Regions from separate parts of the Leifsonia sp. GW821-FHT13C09 genome, predicted to be linked through region 2. Evidence: riboswitches for the same ligand, from Rfam matches in the RefSeq annotation. Region 2 holds a riboswitch; each other region holds the start of a gene.
The links. Region 2 has a riboswitch for thiamine pyrophosphate ahead of AC1ROW_RS03185 (ECF transporter S component). Riboswitches for the same ligand answer to the same signal wherever they lie in the genome.

Region 1 (10,115 bases), on a different contig from region 2:
GCCGCCGGTGTCCGCTCGCTCGGTACCTCCAGCGGCGCGGCCGTGGCGTCGAGCACCGTGCTCAGGTCCACGCCGGGCGCCAGCTCGACGAGCCGGAGGCCGTCGGCCGTCACGTCGATGACGGCGAGGTCCGTGATGATGCGGTCGACCACCCCGCGTCCGGTCAGCGGCAGCGTGCACTCCGGCACGATCTTCGGGCTGCCGTCCTTCGCGACGTGCTCCATCAGCACGATGACGCGGCCCGCGCCGTGCACGAGGTCCATCGCGCCTCCCGGGCCCTTGACCATCCGGCCCGGGATCATCCAGTTGGCCAGGTCGCCGCCCGCGGACACCTGCATCGCGCCGAGCACCGCCACGTCGATCTTGCCGCCGCGGATCATCCCGAAGCTGAGCGCCGAGTCGAAGAAGGCGGCGCCGGGGATGGTGGTGACGGCCTCCTTGCCGGCGTTGATGAGATCGGGGTCGACCGCGCCGGCGTCGGGGTAGGGCCCGGTGCCGAGGATGCCGTTCTCCGACTGGAGCACGACCGACCGCCCGGCCGGGAGGTGGTTGGGGATGAGGGTGGGCAGGCCGATGCCCAGGTTCACGTAGGCGCCGTCCGACAGCTCGAGGGCGGCGCGCGCGGCCAGCTGCTCGCGGGTCAGCGGCATCTCAGGCCCCCGCCCCCGCGACGGTGAGCCGCTCGACGCGCTTCTCGACCTCCCCGACCTCCAGCACCCGGTGCACGTAGACGCCGGGCAGGTGGATGTCGTCGGGCGCCAGCTCGCCGGGCTCGACCAGCCGCTCCACCTGGGCGACGCACATCCGCCCGGCCATCGCGGCCAGCGGGGAGAAGTTGCGCGCGGAGGCGTGGAAGCGCAGGTTCCCGGCCCGGTCGCCGACCTCGGCGTGCACGAGCGCGAAGTCGGTGCGGATGGCCTCCTCCAGCACGAACTCCTCGCGGACGCCGCCGACCTCGAACGTCTGCACCTGCTTGGGCTGGGACGCCACCGCGACCGAGCCGTCCGGCGCGTAGCGGCGGGGGAGACCGCCCTCGGCCACCAGCGTGCCCACGCCCGTGCGCGTGAAGAATGCGGCGATCCCCGAGCCCCCGGCGCGCAGCTTCTCGGCGAGCGTGCCCTGCGGGGTCAGCACCAGCTCCAGCTCGCCGCTGAGGTACTGGCGCTCGAACTCGCGGTTCTCGCCCACGTACGAGGAGGTCATCGTGCGGATGCGCCGGGCGGCGAGCAGCACGCCGAGGCCCCAGTCGTCGACGCCGCAGTTGTTGCTGACCACCGAGAGGTCGTCCACGCCGGCGGCGAGCAGCGCGTCGATGAGCGCCATCGGGACGCCGCACAGCCCGAACCCGCCGACCGCGAGGGAGGCGCCGCTCGGGATGTCGGCGACGGCCTCCGCCGCCGACCTGACCGTCTTGTCGATTCCCGCCGCGATCATCGGGCGCTCCACCCGCCGTCCATCGTGTAGCTCGCGCCGGAGACCATCCCCGCGTCGGGTCCGGCGAGCCAGAGTGCGAGGCTTGCGACCTCGTGCGGCTCGACCAGCCGTTTCACGGCCGACTCGGCGAGCAGCACCTGGGAGAGCACCTCGTCCTCGCCGATGCCGTTGAGGCGGGCCTGGTCCGCGATCTGCTTCTCCACGAGGGGGGAGCGCACGTAGCCCGGGTCGATGCAGTTGCTCGTCACGCCGTGTTCGCCGCCCTCCAGCGCGGTCACCTTGGACAGGCCCTCCAGGCCGTGCTTGGCCGAGACGTAGGCCGCCTTGTACTTCGAGGCGCGCAGGCCGTGCACGCTGGACAGGTTGATCACGCGCCCGAAGCCGCGCTCGTACATCCCGGGCAGCGCGGCTCGGATGAGCAGGAACGGCGCCTCCAGCATGAGCCGGAGGATCAGCGAGAACCGCTCAGGGTCGAACTCCTCGATCGGGCTCACGTGCTGGATGCCCGCGTTGTTGACGAGGATGTCGGTGTCCAGCCGGAGGCCGGCGAGCGCGCCGGTGTCAGCGAGGTCGACCTTCCAGCTCTCGCCGCCGATCTCGGCGGCGACGCGGGAGGCCGCGTCGCCGTCGATGTCGGCCACGGTGACGTGCGCGCCTGCGGCGGCGAACGCGCGGGCGCAGGCTGCGCCGATTCCGCTCGCGCCGCCGGTGACGAGTGCGCGGCGTCCCTGGAACGGGCTCATGGTGGTGCCTTTCGGTGGGGGTGGATCGTGGTCAGCGCGCGACGGAGGGCGCGGCGCTGGGGACGCCGCGGGCGGCGTCGGCCTGGTCGACGGCCTCCAGCGAGATGCCCTTCGTCTCGCGCAGCGTGAACACGGCCACCAGCGTCACGACGCAGGCGATCACGATGTAGACGGCCACCGGCAGCCAGCTGTGGTAGTCCTTCAGCCAGGCCGTCGCCAGGATCGGCGCGAGCGAGCCGGCCACGATGGACACCACCTGCGAGCCGAGGGAGACCCCCGAGTAGCGCATCCGGGTCGGGAACAGCTCCGCCATGATGGCCGGCTGCGGCGCGTACATGAAGGCGTGGAATACGAGGCCGATGGTCACCGCGAGCACGATGAGCGGCGGGTTGAGCGTGTCGAACAGCGGGAAGGCGAAGAACGCCCAGGTGGCGCTGAGCACCGCGCCGATCAGGTACACGGGCTTGCGTCCCACCCGGTCGCTGAGGCGGCCGACCTGCGGGATGACCAGGAAGTGGACGACGTGCGCGACCAGCAGGGCGAGCAGCAGCTGCCCGGTGTTGTAGTCGTGCGCGGCCTTGAGGTAGACGATCGTGAAGCTGACCACGATGTAGTAGAAGATGTTCTCCGCGAAGCGCAGGCCCATCGCCTTCAGTACGCCGCCGGGGTAGCGCTTGAGCACCTGGCCCACGCCGTAGCCGGAGCGCTGCTCGTTCTCGGCCTTCGCCCGCGCCTCGATGAAGATCGGCGCCTCGCTGACGCGGGTGCGGATGTAGAAGCCCACGAGGACGATCACGGCGGACAGCCAGAACGCGATCCGCCAGCCCCAGCTGAGGAACGCCTCCGGGGACATCACCCACGACGAGATGAGGAGCACGAGGGTCGCGAGGAGGTTGCCGACGGGGACGGCGGCCTGCGGCCAGCTCGCCCAGAACCCGCGGGTGCGGTCGGGGCTCTGCTCGGCCACCAGCAGCACCGCGCCGCCCCACTCGCCGCCCAGCGCGAAGCCCTGGATGAACCGCAGCGCGACGAGCAGTGCGGGCGCCCAGTAGCCGACGCTCGCGAAACCGGGCAGGCAGCCCATCAGGAACGTGGCGACGCCGACGATGATGATGGTCGCCTGCAGCGTGGGCTTCCGGCCGAACCGGTCGCCGATCTGCCCGAAGACGATGCCGCCGAGCGGGCGGGCGATGAAGCCGACAGCGTAGGTGACGAAGGCGGCGATGACCCCGTCCAGCGGACTGCCGGTGGCGGGGAAGAAGAATGTGCCGAAGACCAGGCTCGCGGCGGTGGCGTAGAGGAAGAACTCATACCATTCGACGACGGTGCCGGCCATCGACGCGGCGACGATCGTCTTGAGGGTGCGGGGACTCGCGGTGGTTTCCATACTCTCTCCTTCGATGTCGACGGTGACATCCGCGGGCCAGTCTCCCGGGGCTGGGGATGCGTATCAATGCCCAACCATGCGATCGCGGTGTGCATAATTGCACGCATGGATCTTGCACGCACGGACATTACACGCATCGACGCGTCGAAGAAGCCCAAGTCCGACGACCTGCTCGTGCTCCTCGCGGTGGCGCGGGCGGGCCGGTTCGCCCGGGCGCCGAGCAGCTCGGCGTCGACCACACCACGGTCTCCCGGCGGATCGACGCGCTCGAGGAGACCCTGGGCGGACGGCTGCTGACGCAGGCGTCCGGCGGCTGGGAGCTCACGCCGCTCGGCAGCCGCGCGGTGGACGTCGCCGGCCGCATCGAGTCGGCCGTGGCCGCGCTGACGCGACCGGAGGCGGAGGCCGACCCCATCGACGGTGTGGTGCGGATGTCGGCGACCGACGGCTTCAGCGCGTACATCGCCGCACCGGCGATCGCCGCGCTCCGGCGGCAGCATCCCGGCCTGTCGGTGGAGATCCTCACCGTCACCCGGCGGGCGCTGCAGCACCGCTCCGGGCTGGACATCGAGATCGTCGTCGGGCGGCCGGAGACCCGTCGCGCGCACACGGTCGAACTGGGCTCGTACGCGCTCGGGATGTACGCCTCCCTCGACTATCTCGAACGGAACGGCACCCCGACGACGCCGGAGGAGGTCTTCCAGCACCCGCTCGTCTACTTCATCGACTCGATCCTGCAAGTGGACGACCTCGACCTGCCGCGCCGCCTCGCCCCGCAGATGCGCGACGCGCTGACCTCGACGAACGTGTTCGTGCACGTGGAGGCCACCCGCGCGGGCGCCGGCATCGGGCTGCTGCCGTGCTTCATGGCCGACCGCCACGACGACCTGGTCCGGTTGCTGCCCGGCGAACTCCGCGCCACCCTGCCGTACTGGATGGTCGTCCACCCGGACTCGCTGCGCCATCCGGCGGTCGCCGCCGTCGCGCACGCACTCCGGGAGGAGGCACGGGACGCCGCGGAGATCCTGGCCGGCCGGGCGGCGGGTGGCGTGGTCTAGCATTGTGCTGAACGACAGGGGAGCGCCTTCAGGGCGCTGAGAGTGCGGCATGCCGCTGACCCTCGGAACCTGCTCCGGTTAGCACCGGCGAAGGGAGTCGAAATTCTCACGTCTGCAGCGCGCGACCAGTGGTGTCGTCCGTGCGACGCCCTCCTGTCGTCCCCATCGTCCATGGAACGGGAAGAGGAGAGCTCACCACGATGAGCGACACGACGACGACGACCTCCGGCACGGCAGCGCGCCCCTCCGGAGGCTACGTGCTGGCGCGCAGACCGCTCGCGCGGTGGCGGGCGATCGACCTGATCAGCGCGGCCATGATCGCCGTGGCGTTCGGGGTGGTGTTCTGGGCGTTCGACACCTTCGTCTACCCGGGCGTCACGCTGGTCACCGCCGGCTTCCCGCCCGCGGGCGAACTCGCGCTCGGCGTGTGGCTGGTCCCTGCGGTGCTCGGTGCGCTCGTCGTCCGCCGACCCGGCGCGGCGGTGCTCACCGAACTGGTCGCCGCGAACGTCGAACTGCTGCTGGGGAACCAGTGGGGCGTCGGCGTCCTCCTCTCCGGCTTCCTGCAGGGCGTCGGGGTCGAGATCGTCTTCGCGCTCCTGCTGTGGCGCTCGTTCGGCCTGGTCGCGGCGATCGGGGGCGGGATGCTCTCCGCCGCGCTGGAGATCGCCTGCTACGAGTGGTGGGCGTATGTGCCGGCCTACTCCTGGACGTGGAAGCTGGTCTACCTGGCAGCGGGGGTCCTCTCCGGCGGTGCGATCGCGGGCGTCGGCGGCTGGGCGCTCACCCGTGCGCTCGCGCGATCCGGCGCGTTGAACGCGTTCCCCGCCGGGCAGGAGCACCTCGAGCGTCGCGTCCGGAAGGCCTGAGCGATCGCGACGATGACGGGCGGGGCGCCCATCCGGTTCCGCGGCTTCACCTGGCGACCGCCCGGACGACGGGAGGACGTCTTCGCCGACTTCTCGCTGGAGATCGCACCGGGCGAGCGGGTTCTCCTGGTGGGGCCGAGCGGATGCGGGAAGTCGACGCTGCTCCGGGCGATCGCCGGATCGCTGGCCGCGCTCGACACCGCCGGCTCCGGCGACCACGACGGCGCCGTGCTCGTGGACGGGGCGGCGCCGGCCGACACGATGACCGGCCTTCTGCTGCAGGATCCCCGGGATGCGGCGGTGGCGCAGACGATCGGCCGGGACGTGGCCTTCGGACTGGAGAACGCGGGCACTCCACGCGGCGAGCTGTGGGCGGCCGTCCGGCGCTCCCTCAACGATGTCGGGCTGGCGCAGCCGCTCGGTCATCCGGTGCGGGCGCTGTCGGGCGGGGAGGCGCAGCGACTGGCCCTGGCGGGCGCACTCGTGTTCGGCCCGCGCGTCGTGCTGCTCGACGAGCCGACCGCGATGCTCGACCGGGAGGCCGCGCGCGCCGTCCGCGCGGCCGTCGCCGAAGCCGTCGCGGTTTCCGGCTCGACGCTGGTCGTCGTGGAGCACGACGCCCAGGAATGGCTACCGGTGATCGACCGCGTCGTCGCCCTCGGCGAGGACGGGACGATCGTCGCCGATGGCGACCCGCACGAGGTGTTCGTCGGCCACGGGTCGCGCCTCGCCGCGAGCGGAGTCTGGGTGCCCGGGTTCGCGGCACCCGCTCCAGCCAGGCTGGACGCCGGCCTCCTCGCGCCGCAGCTGCCGGTGCCAGCGGGCGAGGTGGCGGTGCGCGCGCGTCTCGGCACGCTCGAACTCGACGTGCGCGCGGGCGAAGTGCTCGCGCTCGTGGGCCCGAGCGGTGCCGGCAAGTCGACGCTCGGCGCCCTCCTCGCCGGACTGCGCGCGCCGGCGACGGGCAAGGTGCGGGTGGCGGCGGCGCTCGCCGTGGGCGGCGAGGAACGGCCGCACGTCTGGAGCTCGGCCCGGATCGTGCGTCGGATCGGCTGGGCGCCGCAGGACGCGGAGCTCGCCGTGCTCGGGGCGACTGTGCGGGAGGACGTCCGGCTCGGGGCGGCCCGCAGCGGCGCGAGCGCGGAGGAGGTCGACCGGCGTACGGACGAGCTCCTGGCGGCGCTCGGTCTCGGCGCGCTGGCCGACGCGGACCCGCACCGGCTCTCCGGCGGCCAGCTGCGGCGCGCAGCGATCGCGCAGGCGATCGGCGCCCGGCCGGCACTGCTCGTGCTGGACGAGCCGACGGTTGGCCAGGACCGCCTGACCTGGAGCGCCGTCGCCGGCGTCATCGCGGCCGCCCGGAGCGCCGGAGTAGCGGTCATCGTGGCCAGTCACGACAGGGAACTGATCGCGCTCGCAGACCGCATCCTCGAGCTCCGGCCCGGCGCCGCTCAGGAGCTGATCCGCCCGACCGGGACGGACACCGCGCGCTCGTTCGGTGGCGACGCAGCGGCCACTCCCGGGCGCGGCCTCGCCGCACGGTGCGGCCCGCTGTCCCTGCTGGCGGCGGCCGTGCTGCTCGTCGTGGGCGCGATCGGGGTCGTCTCGCCGGCCTCCGCGGCAGTGGGGATCGCCGGCTGGCTCGCGCTGATGCCGTTGGTGATGCGGGATGTCCGGGTTCCGGTGAGACGGCTCGTCCCCGGCCTCATCGCGGTCGCGTCCGTCGGGTTCTCGTCGTGGCTGCTGAGCCAGGGGCAGAGCCCGGAGGCCGCCCTGACGGCCGGCCTGCGCATCGCGTTCTTCGTGTTCCCGGGTGTGGCACTGGCCGGGCTCGTCCGCCCATCGGAGCTGGGCGACCATCTGGCCCAACGGCTCCGGCTGCCCGCGCGCCCGGTCGTCGCGGCGACGGCGGCGCTCCAGCAGTTCGACCGGCTGACGGCCGACTGGAGCCGGCTGCGCGGCGTCCGCCGCATCCGCGGAGTGGCGGCCGGCCGGAATCCGCTCGCCCGCGCCCGCGAACTGGCCGGGCTGACCTTCGGAGTCCTCGTGCAGTCGCTGCGCACGGCCGAGCGGATGGCGGTGGCGATGGACGCGCGCGGGTTCTCGGCCGCGCACGCGCACGGCTACCGCCGGACGTGGGCCGAGCCGGCGCCCTGGCACCGCGCCGACACGCTCCTGCTGGCCCTGGCGGCGATCGTCGCGTGCCTCCCGGCCGCCGTCGCCGTCATGTTCTGACGACGGCGGCGCACGGGATCAGACCGGCCACTCCTCGCGGCGCCAGGCGGCGTCCCAGAACATCCACTCGTACCGCGAGGCGGTCGTGAACGCCTGCCGCATCCGTGCGACGTCTGCGGGCGCGGCCGACTCGGCGGCGTCGTCCACCAAGCGGCGGGCGGTCGCAGTGGCGTCGGCGAAGGCGGGGTCGCCGTAGGTCCCGATCCAGTCGCCGTAGGGATGGCCGCCGAGGTCGCCGAGCCGCTCCGCGAGGCGACGCCCCACATCGTCGTAGATCCAGAAGCACGGCAGAACTCCGGCAACGATGACGGGGTAGGAGGCGGTCGCCGTGAGGGCGAGCAGATACGACGTGTACGCGGCGCAGGTCGGGGAGGCCTCCACCGCGGCGGCGTCCACCCCGTGCGACGCGTGGAGTTGTCGCTCGACGGCGATCGCGTTGGCCGCCGAACGGCTCCAGAACGCGAGCGCGTCGGGATCGTGGGTCCGGGAGGCCGCCGCGGCCAGGACCTTCGAGTAGGCCCCGAGGTAGGCCGCGTCCTGCGCGAGGTAGTGCGCGAAGGCCGCGCGCGGCAGCGTGCCGTCCTCGAGCCCCTGCAGGAAGGGGTGTGCGTCGATGGCATCGCGGATCGGCCGGATGTCCTGCCACGCCCGGTCGGTGAACGTCATCGCGCCTCCCACAGCTGCGCGAAATGGTGCACCGGACCGTGGCCGCGCCCCACCTCGAGCCCATCCGCCGCCGCCAGTGCGGCGCCGAGCCAGCTCCGGGCGTCGCGCACCGTCTCGCTCCAGGAGCCGCGCTGCGGCCGGAGCGCGGCCAGCGCCGAGGACAGGCTGCACCCCGTGCCGTGGGTGTTGACGGTGGCGATCCGCGGGCCGCGGAACAGCGTCACGCCGGAGGGGTCCGCGAGCACGTCCACGACCTCGTCGGGGGTGTCGAGGTGGCCGCCCTTCGCCAGCACCCGCTGTGCGCCGCGCCGCACGAGCTCGCGCGCCTGATCGGCCAGCTCGTCCACCGTGGCCGCCTCCGCCGTGTCCAGGAGGGCCGCGGCCTCCGGCGCGTTGGGCGTGGCGATGGACGCCAGCGGGAGCAGCTCCCGCATCGCCTGGACCGCGTCCTCGCGCAGCAGCAGATCGCCACTGGTCGCCACCATGACCGGGTCGAGCACCACGACCTCGCGCGGGCTCTCGAGCAGGAACGCGGCGACCGTTCCGATGACCGCCGCGTTGGCGAGCATCCCGAGCTTCACCGCGTCCAGCCTCACGTCGTCGGCGAGCACACGCAGCTGCTCGCCGACGAAAGCGGCGGGGACCTCGTGCACGCCGTGCACACCCCGGGTGTTCTGCGCCGTCAGCGCGGTGATCACGCACGCGCCGTACGCGCCGAGCGCACTGAACGTCTTGAGGTCGGCCTGGATGCCGGCTCCGCCCGACGGGTCGCTTCCGGCGATGCTGAGGGCGACAGGAGGTCTCATGCGGCCGCTCCGTCCCACGCGCTCCGCAGCGCACGAGTCGCGACCGCCACCTGTGGCCGGCCGCAGATCGCGCTGACCACGGCGATTCCCGCCGCCCCGGTGGCGCGCACCTCCGGCGCCCGGTCGATCCCGATGCCGCCGATGGCAACGCCGGGCCACGGGCTCGCCTGGACGATCGCGGCGAGTCCGTCCACGCCGCACGGCTCGGCCGCGTCGGGCTTGGTCGCCTGCGGCCAGACCGGCCCGACCCCGAGATAGTCGATGACCCCGGGCGGCAGGGTGCGCGCCCGCTCGACGTGGCCGAGGGTCTGCACGGAGAGACCGAGGTAGGCGTCCGGGCCGAGCAGCCGGCGCGCTTCGACGGGCGGCAGGTCGCTCTGGCCCACGTGCGCGCCGTCTGCGCCGACGGCGGCCACCAGGTGCACCCGGTCGTCGACCAGCACCGGCACGCGCCCGCGCACCGCGGCGACCACAGCGCGGCCAAGCGCGAGGAACTCGGGGTCGGACGCGCCCGGGTCGCGGAGCTGGACGACGGTCACGCCGCCCGCAATGGCCTCGTCGACCGTGGTCGGGACTCCGCGGCTCCCGCACAGGCGGGAGTCGGTGACGAGGTAGAGCGAGAGATCGAGCGACGTGCGCCCGGTCATGACAGGCGGACGGCCGCGGCCAGGCCCTCGGGGGTCAGCGCGGCCAGCCGGTCGATCAGTGCGACGGCGAAGGTGCCGGGGCCTTGGCTGGCCGCGGCCGCCTCGTCCGCCGCCACGGTCAGCGTGGCGGTCGCAGTCGTGGCGGCCGTGAGCGGGTCGGCGCCGGTGCCGGCGAAGGCGGCCATGAGCGCTCCCAGCGCGCAGCCGACGCCGGTGACCTGCGTCATCCAGGGGTGCCCGTTGGCGATCCGCACCGTGCGTTCGCCGTCC
Region 2 (10,115 bases):
CTCGTCCACCTTTCCGTCCACCAGGTAGCGCCGTTCGGCGGTCCCGACGAGGGGGCCGTCGGCGTATTCGACGATGTACTCAGGATCCGAATGGGGTGTCTCGCTCATGGCACCACCGTAGACCCCGACGTCCGCCGGGGTGCAGAGCCGATCGGCCAGTCGGTGACGTCCAGCACGACGTCGGCGCGCGTCCGCGGGTCCTCGCGGGCCAGGTACTCCTCGAACTCCGACTGCCACTGGTCCCAGTGAGACGCGAACGTGGCGCCGTCGCGGTCCAACGCGCGCGCCTTGCGGAGGGCGTCGTCCGCGTCCAGCCAGATCGCGAGGTGTGCCCAGCGGACGTTGTCCGCGGCGAGCGTGCCGCAGCCTTCCACGATGACGGGCGCCCGACCCGCGACGTCGTGCCACTCGGCGGCGCGTTCGCCCGCCCAGTCCCAGCGCCGCCAGCGTCCGCGGCCGGTGACCGCGAGCGGTTCGAGGAGGTCTCCGGACAACGCGCCGCTGGCCGCCAGGAGGCCGTCCCAGCCCGGGTAGAGATCGTCCATCCGGACCAGGCGCGGCGCGTCGGGTCCGGGCCAGTGCCGCACGAGCAGGTCGGCCAGGGAGCTCTTGCCCGCCCCGCTCGGACCGTCGATCAGCACGACGGGCGCCGCCTCGCCCGCGGTCGCGTCCATCGCGTCTGCGACCGCGCCGAGCAGCTCGCACAGCTCGGGCAGCTCGCACAGCTCGGACAGCTCCTCAGGATCCCAGGACATTCCAGCTCCCCACTGCGATCGCCACCGCCGCCGCAGCCCCCGCCACCAGGAGCGCGACCACCAGCGTCACCCAGTCTCGCCCGCGGAACACCGACGGCCGTGCCCACGTGCGGGCGACCGGCGCCCCGAAGCCGCGCGCCTCCATCGCCGTCGCGAGCTTGGACCCGCGGCGGATGGAGAGCACGAACAGCGAGAAGGACTGCCCGAGGAAGCGCCGCAGCGCTCCGGACTCGGCCACTCCGCGGGCCCTCCTCGCGAGCGTGAGGGCGCGCCAGTCGTCCACGAAAAGGCCCACCAGCCGGAGGCCGGCGAGACCGCCAAGTACGAAGCGGGCGGGCAGCCTCAGGAGCTGGGCCAGTCCGTCGGCGAGGTCGGTGGGGTCGATGGTCACGAACAGCAGTACGGCGGGCAGCCCGATCGCGAGCACCCGCAGGAAGGTCGCGAGTCCGAGCTGGAGGGAGCCGTCGCTGACTTCGACCGCCCACCAGTGCAGGTACACGGTCCCGGACGTGCGGCCGTACAGCACGGTCGTCAGCCCCGCGAGCGGCGCGGCGATCAGGATCGGCGACGTGCGGGCGACCAGCACGCGCGCCGGGATGCCCGCGAAGCAGAGCAGGATGAGCTCCAGCCCCAGGGCCACACCGGCCGACACCGGGTCGATGGAGACCAGCAGGACGGCGGTGACGATCAGCGCGGCGCCGAGCTTGGACACCGGGTTGAGGGTGGCGAGCGGTCCGCTGCGGACGGGTTCGGCGATGGTCACGCGACCGCCTCCCGCCGGGCGCCGAGCCGCAGTTCAGTGGCGCCGACCGCCGCGGCGAACTCGGCGTCATGGGTGGCGGCGACGACGGCGTGGCCCGCGTCGCGCAGACCGGCGATCAGCTCCACGAGCCGCCGCCAGGTGTTCGCGTCCTGGCCGTAGGTCGGCTCGTCCAGGACGAGGAGGCGCGGGCGCGTGGCCAGCGCGGTCGCGACCGAGAGGCGACGCTTCTGGCCACCGGAGAGCGTGAAAGGATTCGCGTCCGCGAGCGTGGTGAGGCCGAGCGCGTCCAGAAGCTCCTCGGTGCGTGCGGCGGGCTCCTCCGGCGGGAGCCCGAGCGCGCGGGGCCCTGCGGCGAGCTCGTCGCGCACGGTGGAGGCGATGAACTGGTGCTCGGGGTTCTGGAAGACGGTCCCGATGCGGGTCAGCAGCTCGCGCGAGCGCCAGGCCGCGGGATCGCCGGACGCGCCAGCCGCGAGCGCCGGTGCGGCGGCGAGGGTTCCGCCCAGAGCCGGCATCAGGCCGCCCAGCGTGAGCGCGAGCGTCGACTTGCCGACCCCGCTCGTCCCGGTGAGCGCCAGGGCGGAGCCTTCGGCTATCGCCACGTCCGCCCGGAACGGGAGCGCGTGCGCGAGCAGGTCGCCGCCGCGCTCGGCGCGCTTGCGCGCACGACGGCCGGCGAACAGCGGGGGCCGACCCACGGCGAGGGTCCGGGCCTCGAGCAGCGGCGCGCCCGGCGCGACCGGGCGCGCGGCGGGCACCGGCTCGTCGGGCAGCCAGACGCCGGCCTCCCGCAACCGGCCCGCCGTGTCGGCGAGGACCGTCTCCGGCGCCCCGTCGGCGAGGACGCCGCCCGCGGCGTCGAGGACGACGACCCGGTCGACCAGCTCCCGCCAGACGGCCACCCGGTGCTCCACGACGATCAGCGTCGCGCCGGTCCTCCCGAGCACGGCGGAAACGGCGTCCCTGACCTCGCGTGCGGCGTCCGGGTCGAGATTCGCGGTCGGCTCGTCCAGCAGCAGCAGCCCCGGTCGCATCGCGAGCAGGCCCGCCAGTGCGAGCCGCTGCTTCTGACCGCCGGAGAGCTGCGCGGTCGAGCGGTCGAGCGGGAGGTCGAGCCCGACCGCCTCCAGCGACCAGCGCACGCGCGCCCACAGCTCGTCGCGCGGCACACCGAGGTTCTCGCACGCGAAGGCCACGTCGTCGCCCACGCGGGCGAGGATCACCTGCGCGTCCGGGTCCTGCAGCAGCAGCCCGGAGGAGCCGCGCGCCTCCGCGGGAGGCCGGCCGCCGACGCGGACATCGCCCTCCGCCTCGCCGTCGTCGTCACCGCCCAGCACGCCGGCGAGCCCGGCGAGCAGGGTGGACTTGCCGGCGCCGGACGCGCCGAGCAGCAGCACCCGCTCCCCCGGCTCGATCGACAGGCTCAGCCCGCGGACCGCCCAGGCCTTGCGACCGGCGTGCCGCCAGCCCCAGTCACCGACGCTGACGGCGACCGGGGCCGGCGCAGAACCGGCCGGACTCAGCTCCGGCATGACAGCCTCCCGGCCGCCGCCTAGACCCGCCCCGTGACCTCGCGGCCCGCGGCGAACCGGTTGAGCGCCCCGGTTCGGGCGATCGCCTTGACCAGCAGCCACGAACCGAGGCCCGCGACGACGACGCCGGAGACGGTCGTCGTGATCGTGTAGACGATCGCGAACTGCGGCGTGGAGCCGGGATACGAGTAGATCAGGTCGAGGATGGACTCGGCGATACCGGTGCCCGCGCCCGCGATCAGGGCGGTCACCAGGTTCCAGCGGGCGTAGAGGAAGATCGCGAAGACGATCTCCGCGCCGAGGCCCTGCACCACGCCGGACAGCAGCGTGGCGAAGCCCCACTGCGTGCCGATCAGCATGGAGACGACGGCCGCGACGATCTCGCCGTAGAGGGCGGCGCCGGGCTTGCGGACGATCAGCGCGACCAGCACGCCGGCGAACAGCCACGGGCCGTTCAGGATGCCCTGGAAGCCCGGGAGCACGGCGGTGACCGGCCCGGAAATCGGGTTGTAGGCCTGACCCCAGACCCAGAAGACGACGCCGGCTGCGACGGCGACGACGCTGGCGACGACGATGTCGACGACCCGCCAGCGGAGGACGCGCTTGGACGGCGCGGAGACGGACGAAATGGTTGCGTGCACTGTTCGTGCCCTTTCTGTTCAGAAATGAGGGCACGGGATGTGAGATGGCCTCCCTGCGCTGGCATGACCCAGATCAGGTTCGACGGTCGAAACTTGGAGAAGCTTCCTCTCAGCCCGGCTCACCGGACTCCCGTGTTCAGGAGTTCAGTGTAGACCGCCGGGAGGCCGCGTGTGCGCGCTATCGCTTGAGCGCGCGGATGACGCGCGCCCAGGCATGGCCGGCCACCCAGAGGAACGGGATGGCGACCGCCAGCAGCGTGATCAGGTTCGGACGGAACCGCACGCCGGTCTCGTCGCTGATGTACGCCCCGAACGGGACGGCGATGCCGCCGCCGCCCGCCCCTCCCGGCGCGGACTCTTCGCCCGGGCCTTCGCCGGCGCCGAACCCGAACTGCACCGCGGCGACGGGGACAATCGTGGTGCCGTCGACGACGATCGGCTCGCCGTAGACCGACTTGATTCCGGAGGAGCTCATCGTCTCGGCGAGCTTGAGGCTGAGGTTCGTCATGCGTTCACCGTACCGGGCGGCCCCCGGCGTGACCAGGGCGATTCTGCCCTGGGCCCATGCGTGGAGGGCCAGTCGCTCGGACGGGTCAGTCGCTCAGCCAGCGCGGGTTGCGGCCGTCGCGCTCGGCCTGCTCGGCGTCGCGCGCACGCCGGACCAGCGAGGCCGGCCCGATGCTGCCGCGCCCGAAACGCGCGCTGACGGCGTCGAGCGTGCGCTCGGCCTCCCGCCACTCCTCGTCCGGGTCCCAGAGCGCGAGCGCGTCGCCGCCCGCGTCGGCCAGCTGCTCTGCGCGCACGCCGATCAGCCGGATCGGGGTGTCCTTCAGGTGCAGGTCGAGCGCCTCGAAGACGTCCCAGGCCTCCTCGAACAGCCGCCGGCCGACGTTGGTCGGCTCGGCGAGCGTCCGCGAGCGGGTGATCGTGCGGAAGTCGGAGAAGCGCACCTTGATCGCGATGGTGCGGCCCACCATGCCGTGCTTGCGCAGGCGCTCGCCGACCCGGCCGGAGAGCCGCAGCAGCTCGCGGCGCAGCGTGTCGGCGTCCTCCACGTCGACCGAGAAGGTGTTCTCGTGCCCGATGCTCTTCTCGCGGGAGGCGGTGACGATCCGCCGCGGGTCGTGCCCGTTGGCGAGCTCGTGCAGCCGGTGGGCGGTCGCGTCGCCGACGGCGCGCTGCAGGACGGTCAGCGGGGCGTCGGCGAGGTCGGCGACCGTCCGCATACCCATCCGCTCCAGGGACGCCTGGGTGCTGGCGCCGACGCCCCAGAGCGCGCCGACCGGCAGCGGGCGGAGGTAGGCGACCGCGTCGGCCGGCGGGATGACGAGCATCCCGTCCGGCTTGGCGTGGCCGGAGGCGAGCTTGGCCATGAATTTCGTGCCGGCGACGCCGACCGAGCAGGTGAGGCCGGTCTCCTCGCGCACGCGCGAGCGGATGAGCTCGGCGATGCGCCGCGGCGACCCGAGGAGCCGGCGCGCGCCGGCGACGTCGAGGAACGCCTCATCGATGCTGAGCGGCTCCACCAGCGGCGTCACCTCGTGGAAGATGTCCATCACCTTGCCGGAGTACTCGGTGTACTTCTCGTAGTGCGGCGGCAGGATGATCGCGGTCGGGCACAGCCGGAGCGCCTGGGAGACCGGCATGGCGCTGCGCACACCGAACCGGCGCGCCTCGTAGGTGGCGCTCGTGACCACCCCGCGGCCGCCGGCGTGGCCGACGATGGCGGGCTTGCCGCGCGCGTCGGGGCGGTCGAGCAGCTCCACGGAGGCGAAGAAGGCGTCCATGTCGACGTGCAGGATCGTGGCGTCGGCGTCGTCGACGTCGGCAGTAGTCACCCGCCGGTCGCTGCCGTCCGTCTTACCCACCGCTCACACCTCCCACGACCTCCATCCTCCCATCCGGCCACGACATCCGGACCGCGCCGGCCGGAGTGCGGGACTAGCGTGGAGGCATGGAATTCAGATACCTCGGCGCCAGCGGTCTCAAGATCTCGGAGATCATCTACGGCAACTGGCTCACGCACGCCTCCCAGGTCGAGAACGAGACGGCGACGCAGTGCGTCCACGCCGCCCTCGACGCGGGCATCAGCACCTTCGACACCGCGGACGCGTACGCGAACACCGCAGCCGAGCAGGTCCTCGGCGACGCCCTGAAGGGCCAGCGCCGGCAGTCGCTGGAGATCTTCACCAAGGTCTACTGGCCGACCGGCCCCAAGGGGCACAACGACACCGGGCTCTCGCGCAAGCACATCCTGGAGTCGATCGACGGCTCGCTCACCCGGCTCGGCACCGACTACGTCGACCTCTACCAGGCGCACCGCTACGACTACGAGACGCCGCTCGAGGAGACGATGCAGGCGTTCGCCGACATCGTCCGGCAGGGCAAGGCGCTCTACATCGGCGTCAGCGAGTGGACGGCAGATCAGCTCCGCGCGGGGCACGCGCTCGCGAAGGAGCTGGGCTTCCAGCTCATCTCCAACCAGCCGCAGTACTCGATGCTCTGGCGGGTCATCGAGAAGGAGGTCGTGCCTGCGTCGGCCGAGCTCGGCATCTCGCAGATCGTCTGGTCGCCCGTCGCCCAGGGCGTGCTCACCGGCAAGTACCTCCCCGGCGCACCGCTCCCCGAGGGCAGCCGCGCAGCCGACGACAAGGGCGGAGCGAACGCGATCAAGGGCTTCCTGCGCGACGACGTGCTGACCGCCGTGCAGCGGCTGAAGCCGATCGCGGACGAGCTCGGTGCGACGATGGCGCAGCTCGCCATCGCGTGGGTGCTGCAGAACCCGAACGTGTCGGGTGCGATCGTCGGCGCGTCCCGGCCGGAGCAGGTCGCCTCCAACGTGAAGGCGGCGGGAGTCCGGCTGAGCGGCGACGTGCTGGCGCGGATCGACGAGGCGGTCGGGGATGTCGCGGTCACCGACCCGGCGGAGACGACCTCCCCGCCCAGCCGCGTGGCCTAGGCACCCGGCCCAGGTCACACCAGCGCGGCGACGAGCGGCCGGAACCACTCCCGGAACGCCCGCGAGTCGTCGCGCAGCGAGGTGCTGACCACCACGGTGTGCGGTCCGACGATCCACGCCCCGCGCTCCGCGAGCGGGAGCACGTCGATGTCCAGCCGGAAGTACCCGGCCTGGCGTCGCAGGTCGTGCTCCCGCTCGTGGACCACGTCCACGATGTCGGCGGCGCGCGCCGCGTGATGCTCGATGCTCGCGCGCGCGTACTCGGCCCGACGCTCCCGCGCCCAGCGCGCCGCCGTCTCGTGCTGGGCGAGCACGACATCCTGGAGCTCGATCGCGCGGTCGAGCGCGGCGAAGTGCGGGGGCTGGAGCAGCGGCCCGATCGGGCGGTGCTCCCGGTCGGCGGCGCGCTCGAACAGGGCGCGCCACTGGGTCTCCAGCACGCCCATCGCGGCGACGCCCGGTGCGCCGCCGCTCCGGTCTGGCGTCCCGTGCAAGGCGGGCACGATCGCCGGCGACACCCGCGGGAGGGCGGGCTCCAGGGTGTTGTCGAGGCCCACGAGATCGCGCAGCGCGAGCGCGATCAGCAGGTCCCAGGGGCAGTCCTCGGTGACCTGCCATCGAAGGGTGCCCTCGACGAACATGCCGTCATTGTAAGAGCAGCCGGTGATCTCCAGCAGTGCGTTATCTGCGGCGGGCGAGCCGTGGACGCGCGCTATCCGCGAATAGCCTTGGCGGGATCCTGGCGGGCCGCCACGATGGCCGGGTACACCGCAGAAAGCAGGCCCGACACGGCCCCTGCCACCGTCCCGACGACGGCAATGGAGGGGTCCAGCGTCGGAACCCATCGTTGAACCTGACAGAACAGCACCACCGCGCAGAGTCCGAGCGCCGCACCCGCGACTCCGCCCGCGGCCCCCAGGATCGCCCCTTCGAAAAGGAACAGCCGGGCGATGGACCCTCGGCTCGCGCCCACCGCCCGACGCAATGCGATCTGCGCAGCTCTGGCCTGAACCGACATGAACATCGCCACGGCGGACATCAATACGGCAAGAACGAGCAGGAGTACCGAGACGGTGCCCACCAGGGCGGCGAGATCAGCTCCGACGCCCTTCTGCAGGTTCCGAAGATCGGCGACCGTGTCGACGTGCACCTCGGAGAGCTTGTCGGGGCGGACTGCGAGGGGAGCAGCTTCAGCGACCGCCGCGGGGAAGCCCGGTTCTGTACGCACGACCAGGCGGGGGTCGTCGAGCGTCAGCCCCGCGACCGATGCAGACGACACCACGACAGCATCCGAGAGTCGCGCGTCGCGACCGGGGTCCTCGATTAGCCCGATGACATCGACCGTTCGGTCTCCGAGCCAGAGGAGGGACCCCGGCCCGATGGTCGAGACCCCGAGACGTTTCGCCGCGCTTCGGCCGACGATCGCCACAGCGCCGTCCCATGGGTTGTCCAGCAGCCCGGCAGCATTACCCGGATCGGTCGACGCGTGCAGGAGGCCGAGGAATGACGTGTCGGCAACGAGCACTGTGCCACCGAAGGTGTCACCGGGTACCGAAGCCGGCAGAAGTCGAAGGGGTGCGACCGCCTTGGGAACACGGGCGACGAAGCCGGTTCCTTCGACATGAGGGAGCTCCCGGAGGGCCGCACGCACGACAGAGTCCGGACCATAGAAATCGGGTTCGAAAAGATTTCCGGCGTTGAATCGCACGGTCACCTCGTCCAGGCTTGCAGCCGTCAGGCGATCTGCAATCTGCGCCGCCGCGCTCTGGCTGATGCCGACGGAAGCGACGAGCCCACCGGCTCCGAGCGAGAAGGCGAGGAGCAGAAGCAGGGTGCGACCAAGGTTGCCCGCCAGTCCTCCGAGGGCAGCAGGAAGCTCGCCGACTACAGAACGCCGGAGCCGATGTGGCCACCTGCTGACTGTCGCACGACTGTCGGCGCTCATCAACGGAACGCTCGCGATCCCCTCGGTGCCGTCGTCGCGCACGACCCCGTCGACGATCTCGATTCGGCGCTGCGCCGCCGCCGCGACCTCGGGGTCATGCGTGATCACGACGATCGTCGTTCCGCGGGCGTTGAGGAGGCGCAGGCGGCCGATGACATTCTGCGTGTTGGCGGAGTCCAAGGCGCCGGTCGGCTCGTCCGCGAGGATGAGCGACGGCTCTGTCGCGATCGCACGAGCTATGGCGACGCGCTGCCGCTCACCGCCCGATAGCGTCGACGTGAGCTCCGTTTGCCGGTGCTTGACGCCGACGGCCGAGAGCGCGCGCCCCACCCGACGTCGTCGCTCCGGCATGGACACTCCGCCCACCTCCAACGCCAGCGCCGCGTTGCCGGCCGCTGTGTCGTCGAGGAGCATGTGCGAGTCTTGAAAGACGAACCCGATGCGCTCGTTGCGAACCCGGTCGCGCATCCTCTCCGGCATGCCCTTCGTCTCCATGCCGTCGAAGACATAGCTGCCCTCGGAAGGCCGGTCGAGGAGGCCGAGGATATTCAGAAGTGTCGACTTGCCGGCCCCGGACGGCCCGACGATCGCCACGAACTCACCCGCGCGAATCGTCAACGTCACCGCGCGGAGGGACCGGGTCGCCCCAGCGCCATGACCGTATGTGCGGGACACGCTCTTCAAGGCGAGCAGTGGCGGAGCGCCCTGATCACCCTCACCCACGGGATGCCCTCCGGGAGACCAGCACCTCGGTGCCCGGCGCGAGGGCGGTCTCTCTCTCGATCGCGACCCAACCGTCCGCCTGCGCCGTCACACGCACCGCGAGTCGCGTCGGCGCTCCCTCCGCCGAGCCGGGCACAGGCCTTGTCAGCACGTATGGGCCGTCGGCGTCCTGGCGGATCGCGGTCGCGGGCACCGAGACCGCCGGAGGCTGCTGGTCCCATCGACGCAGGACGGCAGAGGTGCCGGGGGCCACGGCTCCGAGTTCCGCGGGAAAGACGAGGCTCAGCGGGTAGCCGGCGCGGTTCGTGTCATCATCAGTGGTGAATTCCCCGACCGCGTTGACTGTCGTCTTCATGGCCGGCTTGCCATCGACGGAGACTCCGACCTCCGCGCCCGGCTGGAGCTCGGGAATGTCACGGACCGAGGCCATCGCGGTCAACGTCGGCGTCGTCGACCGGACTGTGAGCAGAGGATTCTCCGGGGATAGCACTGAACCCGAATCGGCCGTCGCGATCACGGTGGCGGGCAGCCCGGGAATCGCCGCGAACTCTCGCCACGACAGCCCGCGTTGATCGCCCTGGATAACGGGAAGCTCGTGGCCCGCTCGCGCGTAGAGGTCGGACAACGCCCGCAGTGTCCGCCCTCCGAATACTCCGTCTGGCTCATCGTCGGAGAGTTCGAGCATCTTCAGCGTCGTCTGGATGCCACGCACATCGCTCCCGCTCATGCCGACGACGAGGTTGCGATACAACGGCGCTGCTGAGGGCCAGGAGAAGACGGGCCGCCCGGAGACCTCG
Region 3 (10,115 bases), on a different contig from region 2:
TTTGAGGCGGTGGACGTCGTCGGCGCTGTGGATGACCTGGCGCTGGAGGTTGCTCGTCTCGACGCGGTCGTCGTCGATGATGCCGAGTGTTCCCACGCCGGCGGCAGCCAAGTAGAGGAGGACGGAGGAGCCGAGTCCTCCGGCGCCGATGACGAACACGCGAGCGTTCTTCAGTCTGCGCTGGCCGAGGACTGCGATCTCGGGCAGCAGGATGTGCCTCGAATACCGGTCGTATTCGTCGGCCTCCAGTTCGGATGCGGGTTCGACGAGGGGCGTCATGCTGTCGCGGTCGGTCGTTGCGGTCACAGGTCGGGTCGGCCTTCCATCGACGAGGAGGCGAGCGCTCTGGTGCGGCGGGGGATACGCCCGGAGAGGGCGGCGAGCCGGCCTGCGATCACGGCGTGGCGGAAGGCGGTGGCCATGCCGACGGGGTCCTGGGCGCGGGTGACGGCGGTGGCCAGCAGGACGGCGTCGCAGCCGAGCTCCATCGCCAGGGCTGCGTCGGAGGCGGTGCCGATGCCGGCGTCGAGGACGATCGGGACGTTCGCGCGCTCGACGATCAGTGCGATGTTGTGCGGATTGAGGATGCCGAGGCCGGTGCCGATGGGCGCGCCGAGGGGCATGACCGCTGCGGCGCCGAGGTCCTCGAGCCGGCGTGCCAGAGCGGGGTCGTCGTTGGTGTAGGCGAACACGGTGAAGCCGCGCTGGACGAGTTCCTCGGTGGCGGAGGCCAGCTCGGCGCCGTCGGGCAGGAGGGTGTCCTCGTCCGCGATCACCTCCAGTTTGATCCAATCGGTCGCGAGCGCTTCCCTGGCGAGTTCAGCGGTGAGGACGGCCTCCCGGGCGGTCAGGCAGCCGGCGGTGTTCGGCAGAAGTCGGATGCCTTTGTCGGCGATCAGGCGGAACAGGGAGCCCTCGGCGGAGGGGTCATGCCGGCGCATCGCCACGGTGGTCAGCTGCGTGCCGGAGGCGGTCAGTGCCGCGCCGAGACCGGCATGGCTCGGGGCGCCGCCGGTGCCCATGATCAGGCGGGACGTGAACTCCACGCCATCGATTCGGAGAATGTCGGCGGGGAGGTTCTCGGTCTCCGGGGCCGCGTCCGGGCCGATCGTTTCCGTGAGCATGGTCATCCTCCCTGGGTCGCGCTGACGATCTCGATGATGTCTCCGTCGGCGAGCTCTTCGCCCGCCCAGCCGCTGCGCGGAATGACGGCGGAGTTGACCGCGACGGCGATGCCGAGTGGCGCTGCGCCGGAGGTCGCTCCCCCAGCGCCGACCCGGATGCCGGTGCGTTCCTCGACGAGGTCCGCGACCGACAGTGTCACCTCTCTCTCCTGCGGCTGGCCGTTGACGGTGATCGTGATCATGCGCGGATCCTTCCTGCGATGGTCCTGGGGCTGTTTCGAGTCGCGAATCGGTCGGGACGGATGTCGTCCCAACGCGGGTCGTGCTCCCCGTTGATGAGGTGGAGGCAGATGTCGGCGGCGATCGGGGCGAGCAGGACGCCGTGGCGGAAGAATCCAGTGGCGACGATCAGTCCCGGCACATCGGCGCCGTCTGGTCCGGTCATCCGGCCGAGCAGGGGGGCGTTGTCCGGTGTCGCCGGGCGGGCTCGCGCGGTCGCTTCGACCAGTTCCAGGTCGGCCACGGCAGGCAGGAGCTCCTGCGCATCGCGCAGGAGGCGATGGACGGCGCCGGCGGAGACTCCGGGCATCCCGTCCTCGCGCTGCGTCGCTCCGATGACGAGCGTTCCGTCGGAGCGTGGGACGAGGTAGACGCTCTCGCCGTGGACGAGGCCGCGCACGGTGGCCGAGAGCAGCGGCTGGAGGGCGACCGGAACACGTAACCGCAGGATGTCACCGAACACCGGTCGCAGCGGGAGGTGCAATCCGCCCGGAAGGGCTTCGAGCTCGTTTGCGCCGAGGCCGTTGGCGAGGACGACCTCCTCCGCCGAGACCTCCTCGTTCTCGGTCCGCACGCCGGTCACGCGCGAGTCCGGGTCTGCCGAATCCGCGTGGAGCAGCCCGACCACCCTCTCTCGCACGATGACGCCGCGGCCGGTTCGGATCAGATCGTCGACCAGGCGGGCTGCGAGGGTGCGCGGGTCGACCTGATGGTCGCCGCCGACAATGTAGGCGGACGTCACGCGTGGGCCGAGCAGGGGCTCCTGCGCTCGGGCGGCGCCTGTCGTCAGCCTCTGGACGTCGAGGTTCCAGCGACGGTGGGCGGAATGGAGGCCGGCCAACGCCTGCCGGTCGCCGGCATCGACCCCCACCAGCAGGGTCTCCGTCGGCAGATACCCGGTCGGTTCGCCGTTCGGGGAGAGCTCGCGGATGAACTCCGGGTACCGGGCGGCCGAGGCGAGCATGAGCGGGAGGAGGGCGTCCTCCTGGTAGTGGTACTCGCTCACCGGGGCGAGCATCCCGGCCGCGGCGAAGGTGGCGCCGCGGGCCGGCGCCGGGTCGAATAACCGGACGTTGCGGCCGGACCGGGCGATCCGCCAGGCGATGGCCAGGCCGATGATCCCGCCGCCGACGACCGCTACGTCGACGACGGTCCGGTCGGAGCGGCTCGCGGCCCCGGCTACGCTGACCTCATGTCCCTCGCCGCCGCACAGCTCTACCTCTGCACCGATGCCCGCACCCGTCAGGGCGACTTCGCCGACTTCGTGGGCGCCGCGTTCTCCGGAGGGGTCGACATCATCCAGTTGCGGGACAAGACCCTCGAGGGCGGCGAGGAGCTCGACGTCCTCACCGTCCTCGCCGAGGTCGCCGCCCGGCACGGGAAGCTCTGGTCGGTCAACGACCGCGCCGACATCGCCCTGGTCGCCCAGGCCCCGGTACTGCACCTCGGCCAGAAGGACCTGCCCGTCCCGGTCGCCCGGACCGTTGTCGGCGCGCAGACGGCGATCGGGCTCTCCACCCACAGCGTCGAGCAGATCGATGCCGCGATCGCCGCTGATGACCTGGACTATTTCTGCGTCGGCCCGGTCTGGGCGACGCCGACGAAGCCCGGCCGCGCCGGGGTCGGCCTCGACCTGGTCCGCTACGCGGCCGATTCTGCCTCGGCCCGGCCGTGGTTCGCGATCGGCGGCATCGACGAGACCACCATCGAGGAGGTCGTCGCCGCCGGGGCTGAGCGTGTGGTCGTGGTGCGGGCGATCACCGAGTCGGCTGCCCCCGCGGGCAGCGCCGGGCGTTTGCGCGCGGCGCTCCCGGTCCTCGCGCACCACGGCTAGGGCCGGGTGGAGGTGGGTGCGGGGAGGTAGACCTTCCCACCGGCCTCCGCGAACTCCGCGGACTTCGCCGCCATCCCGGCGACCCGCTGCTGCTCGGTGACGCCGCCGAACTGGTCGCGGATGTCCTGGGAGATCCGCATCGAGCAGAACTTCGGCCCGCACATCGAGCAGAAGTGCGCCGTCTTCGCCGGCTCGGCCGGCAGGGTCTCGTCGTGGAACGCCTCTGCCGTGACCGGGTCCAGCGACAGTGCGAACTGGTCGCGCCAGCGGAACTCGAACCGTGCTTTCGACAGCGCGTCGTCCCGCGCCTGCGCGCCCGGGTGGCCCTTGGCGAGGTCGGCGGCGTGGGCGGCGATCTTGTAAGTGATCACGCCGGTCTTCACGTCGTCCCGGTCCGGCAGGCCCAGGTGCTCCTTCGGGGTGACATAGCAGAGCATCGCGGTGCCATAACGGGCGATCTCGGTCGCCCCGATCGCGGAGGTGATGTGGTCGTAGCCGGGGGCGACGTCGGTCACCAACGGGCCGAGCGTGTAAAACGGGGCGCCGTCACAGAGCTCCTGCTGGCGTTCCACGTTCTCCCGCACCAGGTGGAACGGCACGTGCCCGGGGCCTTCCACCATGACCTGCACGTCGTACTGCCAGGCCCGCTTGGTCAGCTCGGCGAGGGTGTCCAGCTCGGCGAACTGGGCGGCGTCGTTCGCGTCCGCGATCGAGCCCGGCCGCAGCCCGTCGCCGAGGGAGAACGCGACGTCGTACCGGACGAAGATCTCGCACAGCTCGTCGAAGTGCGTGTAGAGGAAGTTCTCCTGGTGGTGGGCCAGGCACCAACCGGCCATGATCGACCCGCCACGTGAGACGATCCCCGTCACCCGCTCCGCCGTCAACGGCACATAGCGCAGCAGCACGCCGGCGTGGACGGTCATGTAGTCCACACCCTGCTCGCACTGCTCGATGACCGTGTCCCGGTACACCTCCCAGGTCAGCGCCGACGCATCCCCGTTCACCTTCTCCAGCGCCTGGTAGATCGGCACCGTGCCGATCGGGACCGGGGAGTTGCGGATGATCCACTCCCGGGTCGTGTGGATGTCATCGCCGGTGGAGAGGTCCATCACCGTGTCCGCACCCCACATGGTGGCCCACTGCAGCTTGGAGACCTCCTCGGCGATCGAGCTCGTCACCGCCGAGTTGCCGATGTTCGCGTTGATCTTCACCAGGAACGCCTTGCCGATGATCATCGGCTCCGACTCCGGGTGATTCACGTTGTTCGGGATGATCGCCCGGCCCGCCGCGACCTCCGACCGCACCAGCTCGACATCGCAGTTCTCCCGCAGCGCGACGAACCGCATCTCCGGGGTGATCACCCCATCGCGGGCGTAGCGCATCTGCGTGATCGTGCGCCCCGGCAGCCCCCGCCGCACCGGCGGCTTCGCACCACGCCACTCCGCTGACGCCTCACCCCGGCGCATCGCCGACCGGCCGTCGTCCTGGAGGTTGCGCTCGCGACCCTCGTAGACCTCCGTGTCGTCGCGGCCGACGATCCAGCCCTCGCGCAGCGGCGGCAACCCGACCACCGGGTCGCTGCCCGGCCCCTCGGTCCGATACACCGTCACCGGCGCGTTGGCCGTCCCGTCCGGCGACGGGTCCAACCCGATCCGGGAGACCGGCACATGAAGGTCGTGCTCCGTGTCGTGCAGGTAGGCCAGAGTGCGTGCAGATACGACAGAATCCATCGAGGAGACTCCTACTTCCTTCGCCGGCATTACCCGGACAGGTTCGAACGGTCGCAGGCCGCGTCAGCCCGATCTCAGCCCTTGCGAGGGCCCCCGTGTGGATGCACCGACCATAGCGCACGATCCCGGAACCCGTCGAACCGGACCTGCTAACGTCGCGCCATGACCCCCGGCGAGCACCCCATCCCCCGCGTGCTCAGCATCGCCGGCACCGACCCCACCGGCGGCGCCGGCATCCACGCCGACCTCAAAAGCATCGCCGCCAACGGCGGCTACGGCATGGCCGTCATCACCGCCCTCGTCGCCCAGAACACCACCGAAGTCCGCAGCATCCACACCCCACCCGCGGCGTTCCTCGCCGAGCAACTCGACGTGGTCAGCGACGACGTCACCATCGACGCCGTCAAGATCGGGATGCTCGGGACCGCCGAGAACGCACTGGTGGTCGTGACCTGGTTGGCGAAGACAGCGCCGCCGATCGTGGTGCTCGACCCCGTCCTCAAAGCCAGCACCGGCGGCACGCTGGGTCGCGACGACATCCCTCACGCCCTCCGCGACCTCCTCCCGCTGTGCAGCGTCGTCACACCCAATCTCGACGAACTTGCCGTCCTCACTGGCGAACCACGCGCGTCGACATTGGAGGCCGCGATCGCGCAGGCCCAGCGGCTTTCCGAACACTTCGCGGTCGCCGTCCTCGTCACCGGCGGCCACCTCGGCGGGCCCACCTCCCCCGACGCACTCGTCGACGCCCACGACACGCTCGGCACCGGCCGACCCGTCACCCGGACCACCACCCCGCGCGTCGCCACGGCGAACACACACGGCACCGGTTGCTCACTGTCGGCGGCGCTCGCCACGAACCGCGCACGCCTCGACGATTGGGGAACCGCGCTGAACGTCTCCAAGGAATGGCTGACAGCCAGCCTCCAGTCCGCAGACGACCTGGACGTTGGCCACGGCCCGGGCCCGCTCAACCACTTCAGCCACGCCTGGAAGCAGCTCCGCACGGCACCGGAACCCGTCAAGAATTGACGGGATTGTGTCCTCCATACTGAGGACACGACCCGTCAACCCTTAGTCTGGTGATCACCCAGGGATGCCCGGCCGCCGTGGAAACGCATTCGGCTCGGATACGTCTCAACCCGACACGGGCCGGCCGGCATCCCCAGGGCGCATCCCCGGTGCAAACCCGCTCGTCGGAGCGTATTTTGATGGCATGACCGAGGATCCGAGACGACTCACCAGGGATCGATCTTCCGCTCCTCCAGTGGTGCGATCTCACGTCGGGTAGAACTCGTCGACGGCCGGTTACCGCAGTCCGTCGACCTCCCCGCGGTCGGGAGATCTCGCGTACGAGATCACTACATCCTCGCGCTGAACGATCCGATACGACCCGTCTATCGCTGGCACGGGCAGCTCACGGTGAACTCCACGGCGTGAAACGACCGTGGTGGCGACTTCGCATTCGGTCTAAAGTTTGGATTGAAATCCCAATTCGGGGTTTCGCGTATTCACCACAACGGGAAAGCGGCCGCCATGTTTTTGCAGCGCAGCTACTCGGGGGAGCTCACACTGACGTTCAAGCACGACGATTTCATAGCGCTCTTGACCCGCTCCGCGGATCGAGGAATGACACCGGAGGCGTATGTGGAATCACTCGCGAGAGAGGCCTTTCGACATCCGCTAACTACGCGCGACGCCGAAGATCCGGAGCGAGATACAACGTCCTGATGCACACGCCGTCAAGCCCGGGGCTTGTGGAATCCGCGACACCGCATTCATATCCGGCTGACGAGGATGTCTGAGATCCGCGATCGCCACTGTTCGGCCCGGCTCACATCCGAGGAGCCCATCAACGCCGCGTTGAGGTCATGTAGCTCGCGATCCGTGAGCGTATCGAGGTCAGCGAATGCGACGCTGTTGAATGCGTCGTCGGGGAGAGCAAACGGCATAGCTCTAGCCTGGCCGAACAACAACTGGACCGCACTCCCTTATTCATGGGACTACGCATGATCCATGCACTGTTTCATACTTTAGAACGCCGAGCCCGCCGCAGCCGCGTGACTACATTTTGACTACAACTGAGTGAGATCACATGGGGTCTAATGAGATCACGGGAGATAACAAACCCGCGGAAAATCAACGGTTTTTGCTCCTACGGGGTCATATTAGGTCCTAGGATTTCGACTGAAAATCGAAAGGTCACCGGATCGATGCCGGTCGGAGCCACCAAGAAAAACCCCCGGTCATAAGCGGAATCCGGGGGTTTTTGGACATGCGGCTCCCCGCGGGGAACATCGCGGGCGCGATGGCGCATGTCGGGCTGCTGGGACTGGTCTTCGGCGCCTTCGCCCTGGCTCTGGTGCGACGACCGGCCGCGTCGGCCTCAAGTGCACCGGCCACGATCCGCTCCGGAACGGCATCGATGTGCCGAGCGCGCTCGTCACCCTGGGGACCTGCGTGGTCCTCGTCGTGCTCGCCCCGCTCGGCTTCCGACGGCGTGACACCGCCGCGTGACACGTGCCCACTCGAATTCTTTCAACGTCCGAGCCGAGAGCGTCCCCGTCCCCGAATGCCGACGCGAGCCGGGACCGCCCGGATCGCTATCACGAGGAGGATGCCCGCGACTGCGGACATGGCGACGGCGAGGGAGACCGGCGGCGACAGGTCGACGAGGAGGAGGAATCGGCGGGCGAGCGGGATCGTGAACACAAGGATCAGCCCGGATACCATCGCCGCGATGACGGCCAGCTTCGGAAGGGTGAGCGGGAGCGAGAGCACGGAAAGGACGACCAGCCCGACGACGCCGAGCAACAGCGTCGCGCCGGTGCGGAGCTCGTCCTCTCCCACACCGGCGGCCGTCGCGGTGAGGGTGAAGGCGAAGAGGATGCTGCCCACGGCGCACCCGGCGGGCACCGCGAACCGCAGCGAGCGCGCCAGGAAGCCACGCTCGTAACGCCGCAGGTTCGGGAGCAACGCGAGGAAGAACGCGGGCAGCCCGATAGTCAGGCCGTCCACGGCCGCGAGCTGCCGCGGCAGGAACGGGAACGCCAGCAGGAACACCCCCACGAGGAACGCCAGCCCCGTGGCATAGACCGTCTTCGTGAGAAACAGCATCGAGATCCGCTCGATATTCGCCATCACCTGGCGACCCTCCGCCACCACGGCCGGAAGGCCGGCGAACCGATCGTCGAGGAGCACCATCCTGGCCACGGCCTTGGTCGCATCGGTGGCCGTCGACATCGCGATGCCGAGGTCGGCCCGTTTGAGGGCGGGGATGTCGTTGACCCCGTCCCCGGTCATCGCGACCGTGCGGCCGGCAGCCTGCAGCGCGGCGGCGATGTCCCGCTTCTGGTCGGGCGTCACGCGGCCGAAGACGACGTGCTGCTCGACGAGCTCCACAATCCTCCGCGGCTCCTGCGGCAGCGCGCGGGCATCGAACCCGTCCTGCACCGGTAGCCCCGCCTCGCGCGCGATCGCGGCCACCGTGTCCGGGTCGTCACCGGACAGCACCCGGATGGCCACCCCTTCGCGGGCGAAGTAGGCCAGCGTGCCGGCAGCGTCGGACCGGACGCGCTCACGGAATGTCAGCAGCGCCACGGGCCGCAGGCTGGAGGGGAGGCGGCCACCCCCAGGCAGCGGCGCAACGGTGTGCGCGAGGGCGAGCGTCCGGCGGCCGGCCTCGGTCAGAGGGCGGGTGCGCTTTTCGAGACGCCCGTCCGGGAAGAGCACGTCCGCGCCACCGAGCACCCAGCTCCCGGGCGCCGCAACGTCGAAGGCGACGGCACTCCACTTCCGCGCCGAGGAGAACGCCACGCGCGCAACCGGGGCGACCGCAACCGGCGAACCGTATCGGTCGGCGAGGCCTCGCGCGGTCGCATTGGCATCGGCGGATGCGCCGAACCAGGCGAGCACCTCCCGCCACCCCGGCGGCAGGTCGGCTTCCGGCAGGAGGGGCAGTTCCTCATCGAGGCGCACGTCACCTTCGGTGAGGGTGCCCGTCTTGTCGAAGCACACGACATCGACGCGGGCGAGCACCTCGACGGCCGCGAGCTCCTGGACGAGTACATGCTCACGCGCCAGCCGAACCGCACCGACTGCGAACGCGATGCTCGTCATCAGCACCAGCCCCAGCGGGATCATGGCGACCACCGCCGCGATCGTGTACACCGCCGCGTCGCGCCAGCCCTCGCCGTGCAGCACGGCACGCCATCCGCCGGAGGCCGCAACCTGGGCGACGAACACGAGGACGCTCAGCGGACCGATCGTCCAAGCCACCCAGCGCAGGACGCGTTGGATCCCGGCGTGCAGTTCGCTCGACACCAGTGAGAAGCGGCGCGCCTGCTCGGCGAGCCCGTTGGCGAAGGTCTCCGCGCCCACCCGGTCGACACGGGCACGGCCCTCACCACCCACCACCACCGATCCGCCGAGAAGCCGGTCGCCGTCCCCCTTGGGCACCGCGTAGGACTCACCGGTCAGCAGGGACTCGTCGGTCTGAAGGCCGTCCGCGAAGACAACCCGCGCATCCGCCGCCACCCGGTCCCCGACCCGCAGCACCAGAAGGTCGTCCGCAACGACGTCCTCTGCAGCGAGGCGGACCTCGTGCCCGTCGCGCATTGCCCGGGCGGTCGACGCGACGGGCAGCGCGAGCCGGTCAAGCGCCGCTTTGGCCCGCAGTTCCTGCCATGACCCGATGACGATGTTCCCGGCCGCGGCCAGGCCGAACAAGGCATCCTGCCACCTCCCGATGACGAGAAGCACGACGAAACAGCCCGCGATGATCGCATTGAACAGGGTCAGGACGTTGGCGCGCACGATGCTCGCCACGCTCCGGCTGGTCCGCGGGCGGTAGCGGTTGGTGCGCCCCCCGGCTACGCGCTGGGCGACCTCCTGCGCGGTCAGCCCTGTCAGGGGGCGCCTCCCGAGCGCTCAGGCGCATCCCCCTGTTTCATCAGCCCCACCATGTTTCCTGCGGGGTCGCGGATCATGGCGAAGGTGCCGACACCCGGGACTGTCGTCGGCTCGACGAGACGGGACGCACCGAGCATCACCGCATCGGCGACCGCTTCCTCGAGGTCGTCGACTGCCACATAGATGGTGAAGTACGGGGGCATCCCGCCGCTGGTCTGCAGCACACCGCCCGCCAGC

Region 1: linked by a shared signal. The riboswitch ahead of AC1ROW_RS09805 (ECF transporter S component) and the one ahead of AC1ROW_RS03185 (ECF transporter S component) in region 2 are both predicted to bind thiamine pyrophosphate.
Region 3: linked by a shared signal. The riboswitch ahead of thiC (phosphomethylpyrimidine synthase ThiC) and the one ahead of AC1ROW_RS03185 (ECF transporter S component) in region 2 are both predicted to bind thiamine pyrophosphate.

The regions. Positions count from the first base shown of each region.
Region 1 is NZ_JBXAPS010000002.1:355,740-365,854, reverse strand. It holds gene AC1ROW_RS09830 (3-oxoacid CoA-transferase subunit B) at 1-650, opposite strand, end outside; gene AC1ROW_RS09825 (CoA transferase subunit A) at 652-1,434, opposite strand; gene AC1ROW_RS09820 (3-hydroxybutyrate dehydrogenase) at 1,431-2,177, opposite strand; gene AC1ROW_RS09815 (MFS transporter) at 2,209-3,564, opposite strand; partial or broken gene AC1ROW_RS09810 (LysR family transcriptional regulator) at 3,670-4,622, shown strand; TPP riboswitch at 4,629-4,735, shown strand; gene AC1ROW_RS09805 (ECF transporter S component) at 4,823-5,491, shown strand; gene AC1ROW_RS09800 (ATP-binding cassette domain-containing protein) at 5,504-7,726, shown strand; gene AC1ROW_RS09795 (TenA family protein) at 7,745-8,392, opposite strand; gene thiD (bifunctional hydroxymethylpyrimidine kinase/phosphomethylpyrimidine kinase) at 8,389-9,198, opposite strand; gene thiE (thiamine phosphate synthase) at 9,195-9,845, opposite strand; gene thiM (hydroxyethylthiazole kinase) at 9,842-10,115, opposite strand, start outside.
Region 2 is NZ_JBXAPS010000001.1:661,760-671,874, forward strand. It holds gene AC1ROW_RS03165 (hypothetical protein) at 1-108, opposite strand, end outside; gene AC1ROW_RS03170 (nucleoside/nucleotide kinase family protein) at 105-755, opposite strand; gene AC1ROW_RS03175 (energy-coupling factor transporter transmembrane component T family protein) at 739-1,518, opposite strand; gene AC1ROW_RS03180 (ABC transporter ATP-binding protein) at 1,515-3,050, opposite strand; gene AC1ROW_RS03185 (ECF transporter S component) at 3,071-3,691, opposite strand; TPP riboswitch at 3,725-3,835, opposite strand; gene AC1ROW_RS03190 (GerW family sporulation protein) at 3,870-4,199, opposite strand; gene AC1ROW_RS03195 (DNA polymerase IV) at 4,285-5,559, opposite strand; gene AC1ROW_RS03200 (aldo/keto reductase family protein) at 5,646-6,650, shown strand; gene AC1ROW_RS03205 (hypothetical protein) at 6,665-7,291, opposite strand; gene AC1ROW_RS03210 (ABC transporter ATP-binding protein/permease) at 7,363-9,219, opposite strand; gene AC1ROW_RS03215 (hypothetical protein) at 9,311-10,115, opposite strand, start outside.
Region 3 is NZ_JBXAPS010000002.1:3,163-13,277, forward strand. It holds gene moeB (molybdopterin-synthase adenylyltransferase MoeB) at 1-279, opposite strand, end outside; gene AC1ROW_RS08155 (thiazole synthase) at 303-1,124, opposite strand; gene thiS (sulfur carrier protein ThiS) at 1,127-1,366, opposite strand; gene thiO (glycine oxidase ThiO) at 1,363-2,616, opposite strand; gene thiE (thiamine phosphate synthase) at 2,596-3,237, shown strand; gene thiC (phosphomethylpyrimidine synthase ThiC) at 3,234-4,967, opposite strand; TPP riboswitch at 4,966-5,074, opposite strand; gene thiD (bifunctional hydroxymethylpyrimidine kinase/phosphomethylpyrimidine kinase) at 5,130-5,999, shown strand; gene AC1ROW_RS08185 (hypothetical protein) at 6,746-6,919, opposite strand; gene AC1ROW_RS08190 (HAD-IC family P-type ATPase) at 7,506-9,794, opposite strand; gene AC1ROW_RS08195 (VOC family protein) at 9,875-10,115, opposite strand, start outside.